2 linked regions of the Aromatoleum petrolei genome follow. The protein of the gene in region 1 interacts with the protein of each later gene in a pairwise test. Links are inferred from orthologs where the notes say so. Each region holds a gene or a part of one and is shown in the gene's direction. Other genes may lie near its edges. The genes, in order: gyrB and gyrA.

Region 1 (8,784 bases):
CCTCGACCAACGCCGAACAGGAAGAAGCGCAGGAGGAGCTCGAAGTCGACTATCACGGCGACGCGCTCGACATCGGATTCAACGTCACCTATCTGCTCGACGTGCTCACCAACATCCACGAGGACCAGGTCGAGTGGCGCTTCAACGACGGCAACTCGAGCGCGCTGGTGACCCTGCCGGGCAACGACCGCTTCAAGTACGTGGTCATGCCGATGCGAATTTGACGCACACGGCGCCCGCCGCCGCAGCGTTCTGACGCCCCGGGCCCTCCCGGGGCGCGTTCTTTGATGATTCATAGAGATTGACGATGTCCGATCCGCAAAACCTGCCTCAGTCCGCCCCCGTCCCCGCTCCCGCTCCGTCCGGCGACTACGATGAATCCAGCATCCAGCAGCTCGAAGGCCTGGAAGCCGTGAGGAAGCGTCCCGGCATGTACATCGGCGACACCTCCGACGGCACCGGCCTGCATCACATGGTGTTCGAGGTCGTGGATAACTCCATCGACGAGGCGCTGGCAGGCCACTGCGACGACATCGTCATCACTATCCACGCCGACAACTCGATCTCCGTGGCCGACAACGGCCGCGGCATCCCGGTCGGCGTGAAGATGGACGACAAGCACGAGCCCAAGCGCTCGGCGGCCGAGATCGTCATGTGCGTGCTGCACGCCGGCGGCAAGTTCAACCAGAACAGCTATAAGGTGTCCGGCGGCCTGCACGGCGTGGGCGTATCGTGCGTGAACGCGCTGTCGAAGTGGCTGCGCCTCACCGTGCGCCGCGACGGCAAGAAGCACTTCATGGAATTCCACCGCGGTGTGCCGCAGGAGCGCGTGATCGACGTCGTCGACGGCGTCGAGGTCAGCCCGCTGAAGGTCATCGGCGAGACCACCAAGCGCGGCACCGAGGTCCATTACCTCGCCGACGACGACATCTTCGGCACCGTCGAATACCACTACGAAATCCTCGCCAAACGCCTGCGCGAGCTGTCCTTCCTCAACAACGGCGTGAAGATCCGCCTCGTCGACCAGCGCACCGGCAAGGAAGAGGACTTCGCCTTCGCCGGCGGCGTGAAGGGCTTCGTCGAATACATCAACCGCACCAAGTCGGTGCTGCACCCCAACGTGTTCTACGCCGCGGGCAGCACGCGCATCCCCACCGGCCACGGCCACGACGCCGAGCTGGGCGTCGAAGTCGCGATGCAGTGGAACGACAGCTACGCCGAACAGGTGTTGTGCTACACCAACAACATCCCGCAGGCCGACGGCGGCACCCACCTCACCGGCCTGCGCGCGGCGATGACGCGCGTCATCAACAAGTACATCGAAGAAAACGAGATCGCCAAGAAGGCCAAGGTCGACATCACCGGCGACGACATGCGCGAAGGCCTCGCCTGCGTGCTCTCGGTGAAGATGCCCGACCCCAAGTTCGCCAGCCAGACCAAGATGAAGCTGGTGTCCTCGGAAGCCCGCCCCGCGGTCGAGGAAGTGGTCGCCGGCAAGCTCACCGACTTCCTGCAGGAAAACCCGATCGACGCCAAGACCATCTGCGCCAAGATCGTCGAAGCCGCGCGCGCCCGCGACGCCGCCCGCAAGGCGCGCGAGATGACGCGCCGCAAGGGCCTGCTGGACGGCGTCGGCCTGCCCGGCAAGCTCGCCGACTGCCAGGAGAAGGATCCCGCGCTGTGCGAAATCTACCTCGTCGAGGGTGACTCCGCAGGCGGCTCCGCCAAGCAGGGCCGCGACCGCAAGTTCCAGGCGATCCTGCCCTTGAAGGGCAAGATCCTCAACGTCGAGAAGGCGCGCTTCGACAAGCTGCTGCAGAGCCAGGAGATCGCCACCATGATCACCGCGCTCGGCACGGGCATCGGCAAGGAAGACTACAAGCCGGAGAAGCTGCGCTACCACCGCATCATCATCATGACCGACGCGGACGTCGACGGCGCGCACATCCGCACCTTGCTGCTGACCTTCTTCTACCGCCAGATGCCCGAGCTCGTCGAGCGCGGCCACATCTACATCGCCCAGCCGCCGCTGTACAAGATCAAGCACGGCAAGAACGAGATGTACATCAAGGACGAGGCGGCGCTCAACCAGCACCTGCTGAAGCTCGCCCTCGACGGCGCCGCGCTCGTGCCGCGCACCGGCGCCGCCCCCATCGTCGACGAGACCCTCGGGGGACTGGCCCGCAGCTACCTGCTCGCCGAAGCGGTCATCAACCGCCTCTCCGGCTACATCGACGGCGCGGTGCTGCACGCGATGCTCGCCCACGACATCGAAGTCAGCCTCGCGGACGAAGCCGCCACCGCCGCCGCCGCCGCGCGCATCCGCCCGCACCTGCCCGACGAAGTCCAGATCCGTCCCGAGTACCATGAGGCCTCGGAGACCTGGCGCATCGCCATCGAGCGCATGCTGCACGGCAACCGCAAGCGCGGCTGGATCGACGAGGAATTCATCGTCTCCGGCGACTACCGCAGCATCCGCACCGCCGCCGCCGCCATCGCCGACCTGATGGGCGAAGGCGCCGAGATCCGCCGCGGCGAGAAGAGCCAGCCCGTCACCCGCTTCGCCGACGCCATCCGCTGGCTGCTCGCCGAAGTCGAACGCGGCCTCAGCAAGCAGCGCTACAAGGGTCTGGGCGAGATGAACCCCGAGCAGCTGTGGGAAACCACGATGGACCCCGCCGTGCGCCGCCTGCTGAAAGTGCAGATCGACGACGCAATTGCCGCCGACGAGATCTTCACTACGCTGATGGGCGACGACGTGGAACCGCGTCGGGCGTTCATCGAGGGGAATGCCCTGTTTGCGCGGAACATCGACGTTTGATGCCTTGTCGCCGGCAATGCTCACCAGCGCGGGCGTCGAAAATGGCTAAAGCAACAGCTTGTTTGCGCCGTTATAAATATTGATTGTGCTGGAAGAAATTCCAGTTATGATTGATCGCCCAACCTGTCAACCCTTGCTTCGGTGACCATTGGATGAAGACACTCCCGCGGCGGCTGGCCTTCGCATTCCTTGCAGGCACTGTCCACCTCGCATCGGCGGGTGAGTTCGACATGAGCGTCGACATGCGTGCGACGAGCAGCACCACGTTCTATGTCGAAGGCCGGATCGCAGGTCTCGGCGCCGTGGACTTGATGGTCGACACGGGTTCAGGCTACACGACGATCAACGAAGAAATGCTTGCCCAGCTCAAGAGTTCGGGTGCGGTTCGTTACGTAAAGGAATTGCGCGGTCGGCTCGCGAACGGGTCCGAAATCGATGTGCCGGTGTATGCGATCGAGGCGTTGAGCATTGGCGGCGGTTGCTGGCTCAAGGATGTCGAAGCGGCGGTCTTCCCGGGCTCGACCCGCGCCATTCTGGGCCTCAATGTGTTGCAGCGGACGGCCCCGTTCATCTTCTCGTTCGAACCGCCGCGTCTGCAGCTCAGCCACTGCACCACCACCGCGGAAGCCTCGTCGGGCGACAATCCCGATCTCGCGGCATTCGCCGAATGAAAAGATGCCGGCGGGGCCTCGGGCCCGCCGGCATCTGCGAAATGACGGTTCATACCCGTCACGAACGGCTTCATCCGGTAGCGGTCACGGCGTGATGCGCTCGCCTTCAGGATACACGGCTGCCGGGTTTGTGCTCCAACCGGTTTCCAGTGAAGTGCCCATGCGCCGCGGCGCCGCGGTTTCGGCAGGGACGGTCTCAAAGGCAGAGAACTCCCCCTTGGCATCGCTCGTCCCCGCCGGCTTAGCCCGCATCATTTCGGCTCCTTTTTCGGAGCGGACGTCGTAATTCAACTGGTGCGAGGCCGGACCCCGCTCACCAAAAAGTTCATATGTCTCAGCGCTGGCCGCTAGTGGAACTGCGGTGACTGCCGCAATCGTGCCGGCGAACAAATATTTGCGATATTTGGCACTCATGGCAACCTCCTGCTTCGTCTTTCCGTCTGTGGGGGACGCTCACCCTCACGGGCGAACGCCTGGTATCGATCCTGATGTCCCCGAGGCTTGTTTCCGCGCGTCGAGGCGGCTTTTTTAGGGCAGCCAGTGGATCGAGGTACGTTTATGATAGATGGCCGGCGTGCCAAGTTCCGCGATCGCTCGAGACGTGCTCCAAGCGGCCGCATCCTTTCCGCCCATTGCATTCGGCGGGCATTTTCCACGCGAGCCACGGGCGGTCCGTCGCGGGCGTGGACGGCGCCAACGCGTCGGTGACCCTAGGTGACCCTATCCTTCCGCTCGGCGGAAATGACCGGCACCGCCGAGGGTGACCGCGTGCCGGAGCCAGGCACGAAACGCCGCGACGATTATCGGACGTCCGTCACGCTGCCAAGAATCGCTATACGCTTTTGTGACCAGCTCCTGGATCATTGACTGGCATCCTATTCACTGTCGCAGAGCACGAAAACAGGGACAGACCACGATTCCCGCACGGCTGCTAAGCTGTTCCGGGCACTTCCGGTCTTGTCGGACCGTTTCCCCCCATGAAGACCCTGCTGATCGTCTATCACTCCATGACCGGCGGTGCGCTGCAGATGGCACGAGCCGCCGCCGCGGGCGCCGCTGCCGAAGGCTCGGTCGCGGTTCGGCTGCTGCACGCAGGCGAGGCGGGCGCCGAAGACGTTTTGGGCGCGGACGGCTACATCTTCGCGACGCCGGAGAACCTGGCCGCGATTTCCGGGCAAATGAAGGATTTCTTCGATCGCACCTACTACGCTGTGCTGGACCGCATCAACGGCCGGCCCTACGCGACGCTGGTGTGTGCGGGCAGCGACGGCAGCAATGCCGCCCGGCAGATCGATCGCATCGCGACCGGGTGGCGGCTGAAGCCGGTCGCGCCGACCCTGATCCTGTGCACGCATGCGCAGACGCCCGATGAGATACTTCGGCCGAAGCACATCGGGGCCGACGAGCTCAAGCGCTGCGAAGAGCTGGGTGCAGGGATTGCAGCCGGGCTCGCGCTGGGCATTTTCTGAGCCCCGTCGGCGCCGACGTCCCATCACCCGTTTCCACGAGCACGCCTTCCATGACCGACGTAACCATCTATCACAACCCGCGCTGCAGCAATTCTCGCGGCGCCCTGCAGATCCTGCGCGAGCGCGGCATCGCGCCGCGTGTCGTCGAGTACCTGAAGACGCCGCCAAGCCGCGACGAGCTCATCCGCCTGATCGCGGCCAGCGGCCTCGCGGTGCGCGCGATCATGCGCGACAAGGAGGCGGTGTTCGCCGAACTCGGCCTCGGGTCGCCGGAACGCAGCGACGGGGAGCTGATCGACGCGATGCTTGCGCATCCGGTCCTGATCAACCGCCCGATCGTCGTGACGCCGCTGGGCACGCGGTTGTGCCGGCCGCCGGAGCGGGTGCTGGACATCCTGTCGCCGGCCTGAGCAAGGATCGAGCAAGCCCGGCGGAAGCGAATCCATCAAGTCGCTTCCCTGTTGCCGTGGAGCGCCGGGCGCGAGCTCCCGATGCTTGAACGCGCGCAGGACGTGGATACACTGGGCGCACCGCCCGCACCGTCGCGACCTACCCATGTCGTTCTTCCGCACTTTCAAGTTCCGCCTCATCGCGCTCGGCGTCGTGCTTATCGTCATCGGCGTTCTGGTGCGTCAGCTCGTCATCCTGCCGACGGTGCGGGATCGCGTGCATGAAGTGGTGGCGGACGCGCAATTGTCGATTGTGAACCATGTGGCGCGCGATCTTGCCCATGCCCTTCAGGCGCGCCGCACGCTGATCGGGGAACTGGCGGACACACTGCCGGCGGCGCTGCTGTCGCAGCCGCTGCAGCTCGGGGCGTGGCTGGACGAGCGCGAGCGGCTGAATCCGCTCTTCGATCGCGGCTTGCGGGTGCTGGGCCCGGATGGCGCGCGAGTGGCGGGCAGCTCGCGGGCGGCCTGGGGCGAGGGGTCCGCCGCGCCGCAAGCGGATTGGTTGCAGGCGGCGCTCGGCACGCAGGGCGCGGTGATCAGCCGACCGCAGCGCGCCGAGGGAGATGGCGCCCCCGTCGTCGTGATGGCGGCGGCGGTGCGCGACGGCGGCGGGCGCGCGCTGGCCGTGGTGGCGGGCGAGCTGCGGCTCGATGAGGGGGGATTTCTCGAGGATCTGCGGCAGACGCAGCTGGGCGAGAGCGGGGGATTCGTGGTGATCTCGCCAGCCGACAAGCTGTTCGTGGCGTCGAACGATGCGGCGATGGTGCTCCGGCCGACACCCGGCCCGGGCGTCGATCCGATGCTCGATCGCGCGCTGACGGGATACCGCGGCACGGGCCTGACGGTCGATGCGCAGGGCGAGGACGAGCTTGCGGCCATCGCGGCGGTGCCCGACATCGGTTGGATCGTCGTCGCGCGCCGGCCGACGGCGGAGGTATCGCAGCCGGTCGCGGAGCTGCGGCGCCTGCTGTGGCGCAATTCGTTCGCGACGATGGCGGTGCTGAGCCTGATCCTGCTGGGGGTGCTGTCGCACATGCTGCGCCCGCTGACGAATGCGTCGCGCGCGATCCGGGAGATGGCGGACGGCAAGCAGGAACTCGCGCCCGTGGCCGTGACGCGTCAGGACGAGTTCGGCGACCTGCTGTTCGGCTTCAACAACCTGGTGACGCGACTGCACGACAAGGAGCAGGCGCTGCTGCAGACGCTGAAGCAGCTCGACGCGCTCGCCGGCACGGACGCGCTGACCGGGGCGTGGAACCGACGTCAGTTCTACCAGGTCGTCGCGCTGGAGGTCGAGCGCGCGCACCGCTACCGCCATCCCCTCGCACTGATCCTGCTCGACGTGGACCTGTTCAAGGGCATCAACGACCGCTACGGCCACATGAAGGGCGACGAAGTCCTGCAGGCGGTGGCGACCAGCCTGCGCAGCACGCTGCGCAAGGCCGATTCGCTGACGCGCTGGGGCGGGGAGGAGTTTGTGGTGCTGCTGCCCGAGACCGATCTGGCGAGCGCCACGGTCTTCGCTGAGCGCGCGCGGGTCTGCATCGCGGCGCACGCGATCGACGGGGTGGGCGCTGTCACGGCCAGTTTCGGTGTTGCCGAACTGGGCGAGGCCGAATCGCGCAACGACTGGATTGCCCGCGCCGACGCGGCCCTGTACCGCGCCAAGCAGGGCGGGCGCAATCGCGTCGAGGCTGACGATGCGGTCGTGGGCCACAGGGGAACGCAGGAGGGATTCATCAGGCTGGTATGGCACGCGTCCTTCGAGAGCGGCGACGCCACACTGGACGCGGAACATCGCGCGCTTTTCGATGAAATCAACGTGCTCTGGACGCTGATCGCCGCCCAGCACCCGGCGGCGGAAATTCGCGCCACCGTCGAGGTGCTGTACGGGAAGATGGTGCGTCATTTCCGCGACGAGGAAGCGCTGCTGCAGCGCATAAGCTACCCCGAGCTCGCGGCGCATATCCGCATGCACGAGGCGCTCACCGTGCGCGCGGATGCACTGATCGAGGAATTGCGCTGCGGCAAGGTCGACTTCGGCACGCTCTTCGCCTTCCTCGCGCACGACATGGTCGCGAAGCATATCGTCGGCCAGGACCGCGCCTATTTTGCTTACCTTGATACTGCGGCGTCTCGGCCGGATCACGCCGATGCGCTGCCTGCCGCCGCACGCGACGCTGCCGCCCCAACGCCGCTCTCGGACGACCGCGCGTAGCCCGTCAAGCTTTCCGCGTCCGTGCCGCGACGCCATGGATACATCCAGGGTGAAGCCTCTGCCCAACCGGCTGAAACCCCCGAACAGGCATTCGAATGCGCAGCCGGGAACGGGTGCATGGTCCCGGGTCCGCAGCGTGACGCGCGACGGCGGGCGACCGTCGCCCATTGCCCACCGCCCGGCCATTGCCGAGAATGGCGGGATGGCCAAGCACACGATCCCCGGCTGGTCGGTCCGCGCATACGGCCCCTCGCCGGGGAGCCACACGCACGACCATTTCCAGGTGCTGTGGGGCCTGCACGGCGAACTCGAGCTGGAGATCGACGGCCAGGGCTCCCGCGTCGTGGCAGGTCAGGGCCTGATCATCGCCCCCCACGAGCGGCACGATTTCGAGTCGCGCCAGGGCAGCCGCTGCCTCGTGCTGGACTCGGCCGATGCCGGCTGGGCCGCCCGCCAGCGCCGGCCCTGCTGCGAGCCGGCGACGGATCTGCTCGCGCGCTTCATCGCCGAGGCGCTCGCGCAGGACCTGCCGATCGACCGCCAGCAGGCCGCCTCGCTGCTCGCCCAGTCCTGGGGCGCGCTGCCAAGGCCCGAACGCGCACGCCGCGACATCGACTGGGACGGGCTCGCCGCATGGGCACGGACGCAGTTGTCGCAACCGCTCAGCGTGTCCGACCTCGCCGCGCGCGCCTGTCTGGCCGAGAGCCAGTTCCGCGCCCGCTGCGTCGAGGCGCTCGGCTGCAGCCCCATGCAGTGGCTGCGCCGGCTACGCCTGGACGAAGCGGAGATCCTGCGCGCCCGTGGCTTGAGCGTGGCGGAGGCGGCGCGCCGCACCGGCTACGATTCGCCCTCAGCCCTCACCGCCGCGCTGCGCCGCCACGGCCGCAACTGAGAGCTTGTGAAGAAATCGTCGCGAGCAGGGTCGAGTGCAAGGCGCGAGCGCGCGAACGACGAGACATATCAAATGGATAGGCGAGGAGTGAGCGAGTGAGCAACGCAGCAATCGACCCGCGCAGCAGATTTATTCACAGGCTCTGAGCCGACCGGCGAAACGCGACGACACACCGGCGGCACGCCGCCTTGCCCGCGACTACGCTCAAGGGCATGAAATCCGATCTCCAAGCCCTCTCCGCGATCGCGCTGTGGTCCGTGC
Region 2 (7,238 bases), 1.1 Mb from region 1 along the record:
CCGCGGGAGCGGCGGCCGGAGCCGGCGCGCACTTGTCCTTCGGCACGATGTCGCTGTCGCACTCGCAGCCGACCGGCAGTTGGCCGGCCATTGCGGTGCCGGCAGCCGCCGGGCTCCAGTAGCCGGTGCGCCAGCACAGGCCGGCGCCGCTGCGGGCGACGACATTGCGGCCGTCGATCAGGTAGGGGATTTCACCCTTGCCATCCACCACGACGTCTTTTACCTGCGCAAAGACAGTGGATGCGGAGAGGCCGATCGAGGCGATGGCGGCCAGTGCGAACATCTGCTTTTTGGTCTGTTTGGTCATAATTTCCTCGTCGATTGGCAAGAGGATGAATAGGGTAACGATTAAGCCTGCCAAGGCTGATGCGTTGATTCTCGCGACAGCAACTCGCAGCACATATCCAGTTCAGTTACTAAGCTTAGTTTGCCACAGCGCGGCAAACCCAAGCAATTCCGTGTCGTTTAATTGCAACACTGTATTCCCTTTATCCACGCGGATCTCGCCGGAAACCCATACGTGGGAGACATGTTCGCGGCCTGCTACGTGCACGAGGTGGGATGTCGGGTTGAAGCACGGGCGGGTCTCGAAGGTGTCGAGGGCGATCGCGCAGAGATCGGCTTCCTTTCCGGCTTCAATGGACCCGACGCGGTCGCCCAGGCCAAGGGCTCGCGCACCGTTCAGGGTGGCCATGCGCAGTGCTGCGTGTGCGGGCAGGGCGGTGGCGTCGAGGGTCGATACCTTGGCGAGCAGGCTCGCGTGGCGGAGTTCCTGGAACAGGTCCAGGCGGTTGTTGCTCGCGGCGCCGTCGGTGCCGAGGCCGGTGAGGATTCCCGCCGCCTGCAGCCTGGCGACCGGCGCGATGCCGCTCGCGAGTTTCATGTTCGAGGTGGGGCAGTGCGCAATGCTGCACTGGTGGCGCTGCAATAACTCGATGTCGGAGTCGTCGAGGTGCACTGCATGCACTCCGATGAAGTTTTCGCCCAGCAGGTCGAGTCCGGCCAGCCTCGCTAGCGGGCGCTTGCCGAATTGGGCGATGGAGTCGGCGACTTCCTGTGCGGTTTCGTGGATGTGCGCGTGAATCGGGATGTCGAGCTCTGCGGCAAGGGCTGCGATGCGCACGAATGTGGCATCCGAGACGGTGTAGGGCGCATGCGGCGCGAGGGCGAAGCGGATCAGCGGGTGGTTCTTCCACGCGTCCCTCGCAGCGAGTCCCTTGCGCAGATAGTCGTCGGCGTCGCTGGCGTAGGGGGTCGGGAATTCGAGCGTGGTGAGGCCTATGACGGCGCGCATGCCGAGCAGGTCGAAGGCCTCGGCGGCCGCGGCGGGGTGGAAGTACATTTCATTGCAGGTGGTGATGCCGCCGCGCAGCATCTCGGCGATCGCCAGCAAGGTGCCTTCGCGTACGAAGGTGCTCGAGACGTGCTTCCCTTCGGCGGGCCAGATCGCTTCCTGCAGCCAGCGCATCAGCGGAAGATCGTCTGCGATGCCGCGCATCAGCGCCATGGGGCTGTGTGCGTGGAGGTTTACCAGGCCGGGAATGAGAACGTGGTCGGGCAGGCTGATGCTGCGGTCCGCGTGGTAGCGGGTGCGCGCGAGCTCCTGCGGGAGCAGGTCCGTGATCGTTCCGTCGCGGATCACTACTGCGTGGTGTTCCAGCGTCAGGTTCGCGGGTTCGACGGGAATGACCCAGCGTGCATTGATCACGAGGTCGGCGGGTTGGCTCACCGTGCAGTCTCCATGTGGTGGTCGGGCGGCATGCTGCCCGCCTGCCAGTCGGTCCGGGGGCGGGGAATCGTGGATGGCGCGGTTTTCGCGACGCGCGGGCGGTTGCCGGACGGCTGTGCTTCCGATTTAAGCACATGGGTCGGGGGGGAACAATTGCGCACCTGAACGGCGCGGGCGGGAGCTGCGGTCGGCGTGTTAAGATTTAACGTTTTTACCTCGCCGTTTTTGCCGTCGCCGCCAAATGACTTCGTTTGCCAAGGAAACTCTGCCCATCAGTCTCGAAGACGAGATGCGGCACTCCTATCTGGACTACGCGATGAGCGTGATCGTCGGGCGTGCTCTGCCCGACGCCCGCGATGGTCTGAAGCCGGTGCATCGACGCGTGTTGTACGCGATGCACGAGCTGTCGAACGACTGGAACAGGCCGTACAAGAAGTCGGCCCGTATCGTCGGCGACGTGATCGGCAAGTACCATCCGCACGGCGATTCGGCGGTCTATGACACGATCGTCCGCATGGCGCAGGATTTTTCGCTGCGCTACATGCTGGTCGACGGTCAGGGCAACTTCGGTTCGGTCGACGGCGACAATGCCGCGGCGATGCGTTACACGGAAATCCGGATGGCGCGCATTGGCCACGAGCTGTTGGCCGACATTGACAAGGAGACCGTGGACTTCGGGCCGAACTACGACGGCTCGGAGAAGGAGCCTCTGATCCTGCCGGCGAGGATCCCGAATCTGCTGATCAACGGGTCGTCGGGGATCGCGGTCGGCATGGCGACGAACATTCCGCCGCACAACCTCGGTGAGGTGATCGATGCCTGCCTGATGTTGCTGAATGAGCCGGCGACCGATATCGAGGATCTCATCCGTGTCGTGCAGGCGCCGGACTTCCCCACCGCGGGCCTGATCTACGGTCTGTCCGGAGTGCATGACGGATATCGCACGGGGCGCGGGCGCGTGGTGATGCGCGCGCGCACGCACTTCGAAGATCTGGAAAAGGGAAACCGGCAGGCGATCATCGTCGACGAGCTGCCGTATCAGGTTAACAAGCGCACGCTGCTGGAACGGATCGCCGAACTCGTCAACGAGAAGAAGATCGAGGGAATCAGCGAGATTCGCGACGAGTCGGACAAGTCCGGCATGCGCGTCGTGATCGAGCTCAAGCGCAACGAGGTGCCCGAGGTCGTGCTGAACAACCTGTTTAAGCAGACGCAGCTGCAGGACACCTTCGGCATGAACATGGTGGCGCTGGTCGATGGCAAGCCGCGCACGCTGAACCTGAAGCAGATGCTGGAGTGCTTCCTCGCGCACCGGCGCGAGGTCATCACCCGGCGTACGGTGTTCGAGCTGCGCAAGGCGCGCGAGCGCGGGCATATTCTGGAAGGCCTCGCGGTCGCGCTGTCGAACGTCGACGAGATCATTGCGCTGATCAAGGCGGCGCCGACGCCGGCGGACGCAAAGCGCGAGCTGATGGCGCGGCAGTGGCGTTCTGCGCTGGTCGAGGAGATGCTGACGCGCGCGCTGGCCGATAGTTACCGGCCGGAAGGACTGGCTGCTGAGTTCGGGTTGTCGGCACAGGGCTACCGCCTCTCGGAGGCCCAGGCTCAGGCAATCCTGGAGTTGCGACTGCAGCGACTGACCGGTCTGGAGCAGGACAAGATCGTCGCGGAGTATCGCGAAGTCATGGACCTCATTACGGATCTGCTGGACATCCTCGCGAATCCAGCGCGCATCACCGCGATCATCGTCGAGGAGCTGGGCGCGATCCGCAACCAGTTCGGCGACCCGCGCCGCTCCGAGGTCGTGCTCAACACCGGCGAGATCAATATCGAGGATCTGATCGCGCCCGAGGACATGGTGGTCACGCTGTCGCACGGCGGCTATTTCAAGCGCCAGCCGCTTGCGGATTATCGGGCGCAGCGACGCGGCGGGCGCGGCAAGCAGGCGACGGGGATGAAAGACGACGATTTCATCGATCACCTCTTCGTCGCCAATACGCACGACTACATCCTGTGCTTCTCGAGCCGGGGGCGGGTGTATTGGCTGAAGGTATATGAAGTGCCGGAAGGCACGCGCAATTCGCGCGGGCGACCGATCGTGAATCTCTTCCCGCTGCTCGAAGGGGAGAAGATCAACGCGGTCCTGCCGGTGCAGACCTTCGACGACAATCACTTCGTGTTCATGGCAACTGCGGAGGGTACGGTGAAGAAGACGGCACTGACCGCCTTCGCCAATCCGCGCAAGGCGGGCATCATCGCTGCGAGCCTCGACGATGGCGATCGCCTGATCGGTGTTGCGATCACCGACGGAGAGAGCGACGTGATGCTGTTCTCGGATGCCGGCAAGGCGGTGCGTTTCCCGGAGTCCGATGTGCGGCCGATGGGGCGCGAGGCGCGCGGGGTGCGCGGCATGACACTGGAAGAAGGGCAGCAGGTGATCGCGATGCTCGTTGCCAAGCGCGAGGATCTTTGCGTGCTGACGGCGACCGAGAACGGCTACGGCAAGCGCACGCCGGTGGCCGAGTACACGCGCCACGGCCGCGGCACAAAGGGCATGATTGCGATCCAGACGTCCGAGCGCAACGGCCGTCTGGTCGGGGCCTGTCTGGTCGAGGAAACCGACGAGGTGATGCTGATCTCGACCGGGGGGGTGCTGATCCGCACCAAGGTGCAGGATATCCGCGAACTCGGGCGGGCGACGCAGGGCGTCACGCTGATCAACCTCGACGAAAGCGACACGCTGGCGGGAATCGAGAAGGTGGCCGAGTCGGAAGCCGACGAGGTGACGCTCGGCGAGCAGGGTGACGTCGCCGATGCCCAAGACGAGGCGGGCGACGACGCGCCCGCCGAATGAGACGCGCACAAGGAGTGACTCGAGCATGACCCGGGTGTTCAATTTCAGTGCCGGTCCGGCGGCCTTGCCGGAGCCAGTATTGCGTCAGGCCGCCGAGGAGATGCTCGATTGGCACGGCGCTGGCTGCGGTGTGATGGAAATGAGCCATCGCGGCAAGGAATTCATGTCCATCATCGAACAGGCCGAAGCGGACCTGCGCGAGCTGATGGCGATTCCACAGAACTACCGCGTGTTGTTTCTGCAAGGCGGGGCCACACAGCAGTTTGCGCAGCTTCCGATGAATCTGCTGGGCGGCCGTTCGGCGGACTATCTCGTGACGGGTACCTGGTCGCAGAAGGCGTACAAGGAGGCGCATCACCTCGCCGGGGCGATTGGCGGCAAGGTGCGTCTCGTTGGCAGCACGGAAGCGTGTGGCTTTACTCGGGCATTGCGGGCCGACGAGCTCGCGCTGGATGCCGATGCCGCCTACGTCCATCTGTGTACAAACGAGACGATCCACGGCGTCGAGGTCGGTGACGATGGTTTGCCTCGATCCGCGGCTCCGCTGGTCGCTGACATGTCCTCGCACATCCTGTCGCGGCACACCGATGTGAGCCGTTATGGCCTGATCTATGCCGGCGCGCAGAAGAATATTGGTCCCTCCGGGCTGGTCATCGTGATCGTGCGCGAGGATCTGCTCGGACGTGCAAGCCCGCTGACACCGACCGTGATGGACTACAAGGTCATGGCGGACAACGGTTCGATGCTCAATACCCCGCCGACCTACGCCATCTATGTCGCAGGGCTCGTGTTCCGGTGGCTAAAGGCCCAAGGCGGGCTGGCTGCGATGGAACAACGCAACATTGAGAAGGCGGCGCTTCTGTACGACTTCATCGACGACAGCGGCTTCTATCGCAATACGGTCGAAATCGGGAGCCGCTCGCGCATGAACATCCCGTTCCTGCTCCCGGATGAGGCGCTGAACGATGCCTTCCTCACGGGCGCGAAGAGCGCGGGGTTGACGCAGCTGAAGGGGCACAAATCGGTAGGCGGCATGCGTGCCTCGATCTACAACGCGATGCCGGTCGAGGGCGTGCGGGCGCTGGTGGAATACATGCGCGGATTTGCCGCGCAACATGGCTGAAACGGCTTGAGCTGCCCCGGGCGGGGTGAAGAGGCGAGCATGAGCGACGAACTGCAGAATCTCAGGAACGACATCGACCGGCTTGACGAGGAGATCCTCGCGCGCCTTGCCGAGCGCGCGCGCAGCGCGCAGCGTATCGGCGTGATCAAGCAGGGCAACCTGTATCGTCCCGAGCGCGAGGCGCAGGTGCTGCGGCGCCTTGCTGCCGTGAACCCCGGTCCCTTGCCCGGCCAGGCGGTGCAGCGGATCTTCCGCGAGATCATGTCGGCCTGTCTGGCTCTGGAGCACCCGACCAAGGTCGCCTACCTCGGGCCGGCGGGGACCTTCTCCGAGAGTGCCGCCCGCAAGCATTTCGGCGGTGCCGCGGCGCTGATGCCGACGGCGGCGATCGACGACGTGTTCCGTGCGGTCGAGGCGGGGAATGCCGATTATGGTGTCGTTCCTGTCGAGAATTCGACCGAGGGAGCGGTGGGAGGGGCGCTGGACCTGCTGCTCGCCAATCCCCTGAAGATCTGCGGCGAGGTGAACCTGCGCATCCATCAGCACCTGCTGTCCAAGGCCGAGGGGATCGGTGCGGCAAAGCGCCTGTATTCCCACGCCCAGTCCCTCGCGCAGTGCCACGAATGGCTCAACCGCAATCTCGCGCATCTGTCGCGGGTGCCGGTGGCGAGCAATGCCGAGGCTGCACGGATGGCGTCCGAGGATCCGGAATCGTGCGCCATTGCCGGCGAGGCGGCTGCGGAGCTGTACGGGCTCAACGTGCTGGCTGCTAACATCGAGGATGATCCGAACAACACGACGCGATTCGTGGTGATCGGTGATCATGATGCGGGCCCGTCGGGTCAGGACAAGACCTCGCTCGTGTGTTCGGCGCTGAATCGTCCGGGGGCGATGCATGCGCTGCTCGAGCCGTTGGCGCGGCACGGCGTGGATATGACCAAGTTGCAGTCGCGCCCGGCGCGCGGCGGGCTTTGGGAATACGTGTTCTACGTCGATATCGACGGTCATCGCGAGGATGCGCACGTCGCAGCGGCGTTGCAGGAACTCAACGAGCGCGCCGCGTTCGTCAAGGTTCTGGGCTCCTATCCGGTGGCCGCGATCTGACGCGGCCCCTCGGGCGCGGGGCAAGCGGCTCTCGTGCCGGTCGTTCGGCGGGGCGTGCGTCTGCCTCGTCGGCAAGTCAAGGATGAGGGACGCAGGTCCCCGGAGTTTCGTGCATGGGTGTTATCGACAAGCTGGTGGTATGCGGCGTCGGCCTGATCGGCGGGTCCTTCGCGCTGGCGCTGCGGCGCGCAGGGATGGTGCGGCGTATCGTCGGCATCGGGCGTAGCAAGGAATCCCTCGCGCGCGCGGTCGAACTGGGGGTCATCGACGAGGCTTGTGGCGACTGGGCGTCGGCGCTCGATGGCGCGGATTTCGTGCTGCTTGCCCCGCCGGTCGGTCAGATGGACGCCGTCATGGCAGCCATGGCGCCGCATCTGGCGCCGGGCGCGGTTGTGACCGATGCCGGCAGCACGAAGCGCGATGTGATC

What was found.
Region 2: the proteins of gyrB (region 1) and gyrA interact in binary tests that used the Escherichia coli proteins (3 or more experiments, as listed by UniProt). The link is inferred for Aromatoleum petrolei from one-to-one orthologs.

Annotation. Positions count from the first base shown.
Region 1 is NZ_CP059560.1:2,697,863-2,706,646, reverse strand. Bases 1-3,064 are described here. They hold gyrB (DNA topoisomerase (ATP-hydrolyzing) subunit B), read left to right. Parts: upstream 1-307; coding sequence 308-2,821; downstream 2,822-3,064. Other genes in these bases: ToN1_RS12355 (retropepsin-like aspartic protease), read left to right, coding at 3,052-3,064; dnaN (DNA polymerase III subunit beta), read left to right, coding at 1-224. Also shown: more of ToN1_RS12355, read left to right, coding at 3,065-3,492; ToN1_RS12350 (hypothetical protein), read right to left, coding at 3,577-3,906; ToN1_RS12345 (flavodoxin family protein), read left to right, coding at 4,470-4,961; arsC (arsenate reductase (glutaredoxin)), read left to right, coding at 5,012-5,371; ToN1_RS12335 (diguanylate cyclase), read left to right, coding at 5,517-7,631; ToN1_RS12330 (helix-turn-helix domain-containing protein), read left to right, coding at 7,834-8,523; ToN1_RS12325 (DMT family transporter), read left to right, coding at 8,736-8,784. UniProt on the Escherichia coli protein: DNA gyrase negatively supercoils closed circular double-stranded DNA in an ATP-dependent manner to maintain chromosomes in an underwound state.
Region 2 is NZ_CP059560.1:1,609,832-1,617,069, reverse strand. The notes cover bases 1,590-4,783. They hold gyrA (DNA gyrase subunit A), read left to right. Parts: upstream 1,590-1,970; coding sequence 1,971-4,583; downstream 4,584-4,783. Other genes in these bases: serC (3-phosphoserine/phosphohydroxythreonine transaminase), read left to right, coding at 4,609-4,783; ToN1_RS07455 (TRZ/ATZ family hydrolase), read right to left, coding at 1,590-1,729. Also shown: ToN1_RS07460 (OmpA family protein), read right to left, coding at 1-307; more of ToN1_RS07455, read right to left, coding at 410-1,589; more of serC, read left to right, coding at 4,784-5,706; pheA (prephenate dehydratase), read left to right, coding at 5,746-6,810; ToN1_RS07435 (prephenate dehydrogenase), read left to right, coding at 6,924-7,238. UniProt on the Escherichia coli protein: A type II topoisomerase that negatively supercoils closed circular double-stranded (ds) DNA in an ATP-dependent manner to maintain chromosomes in an underwound state.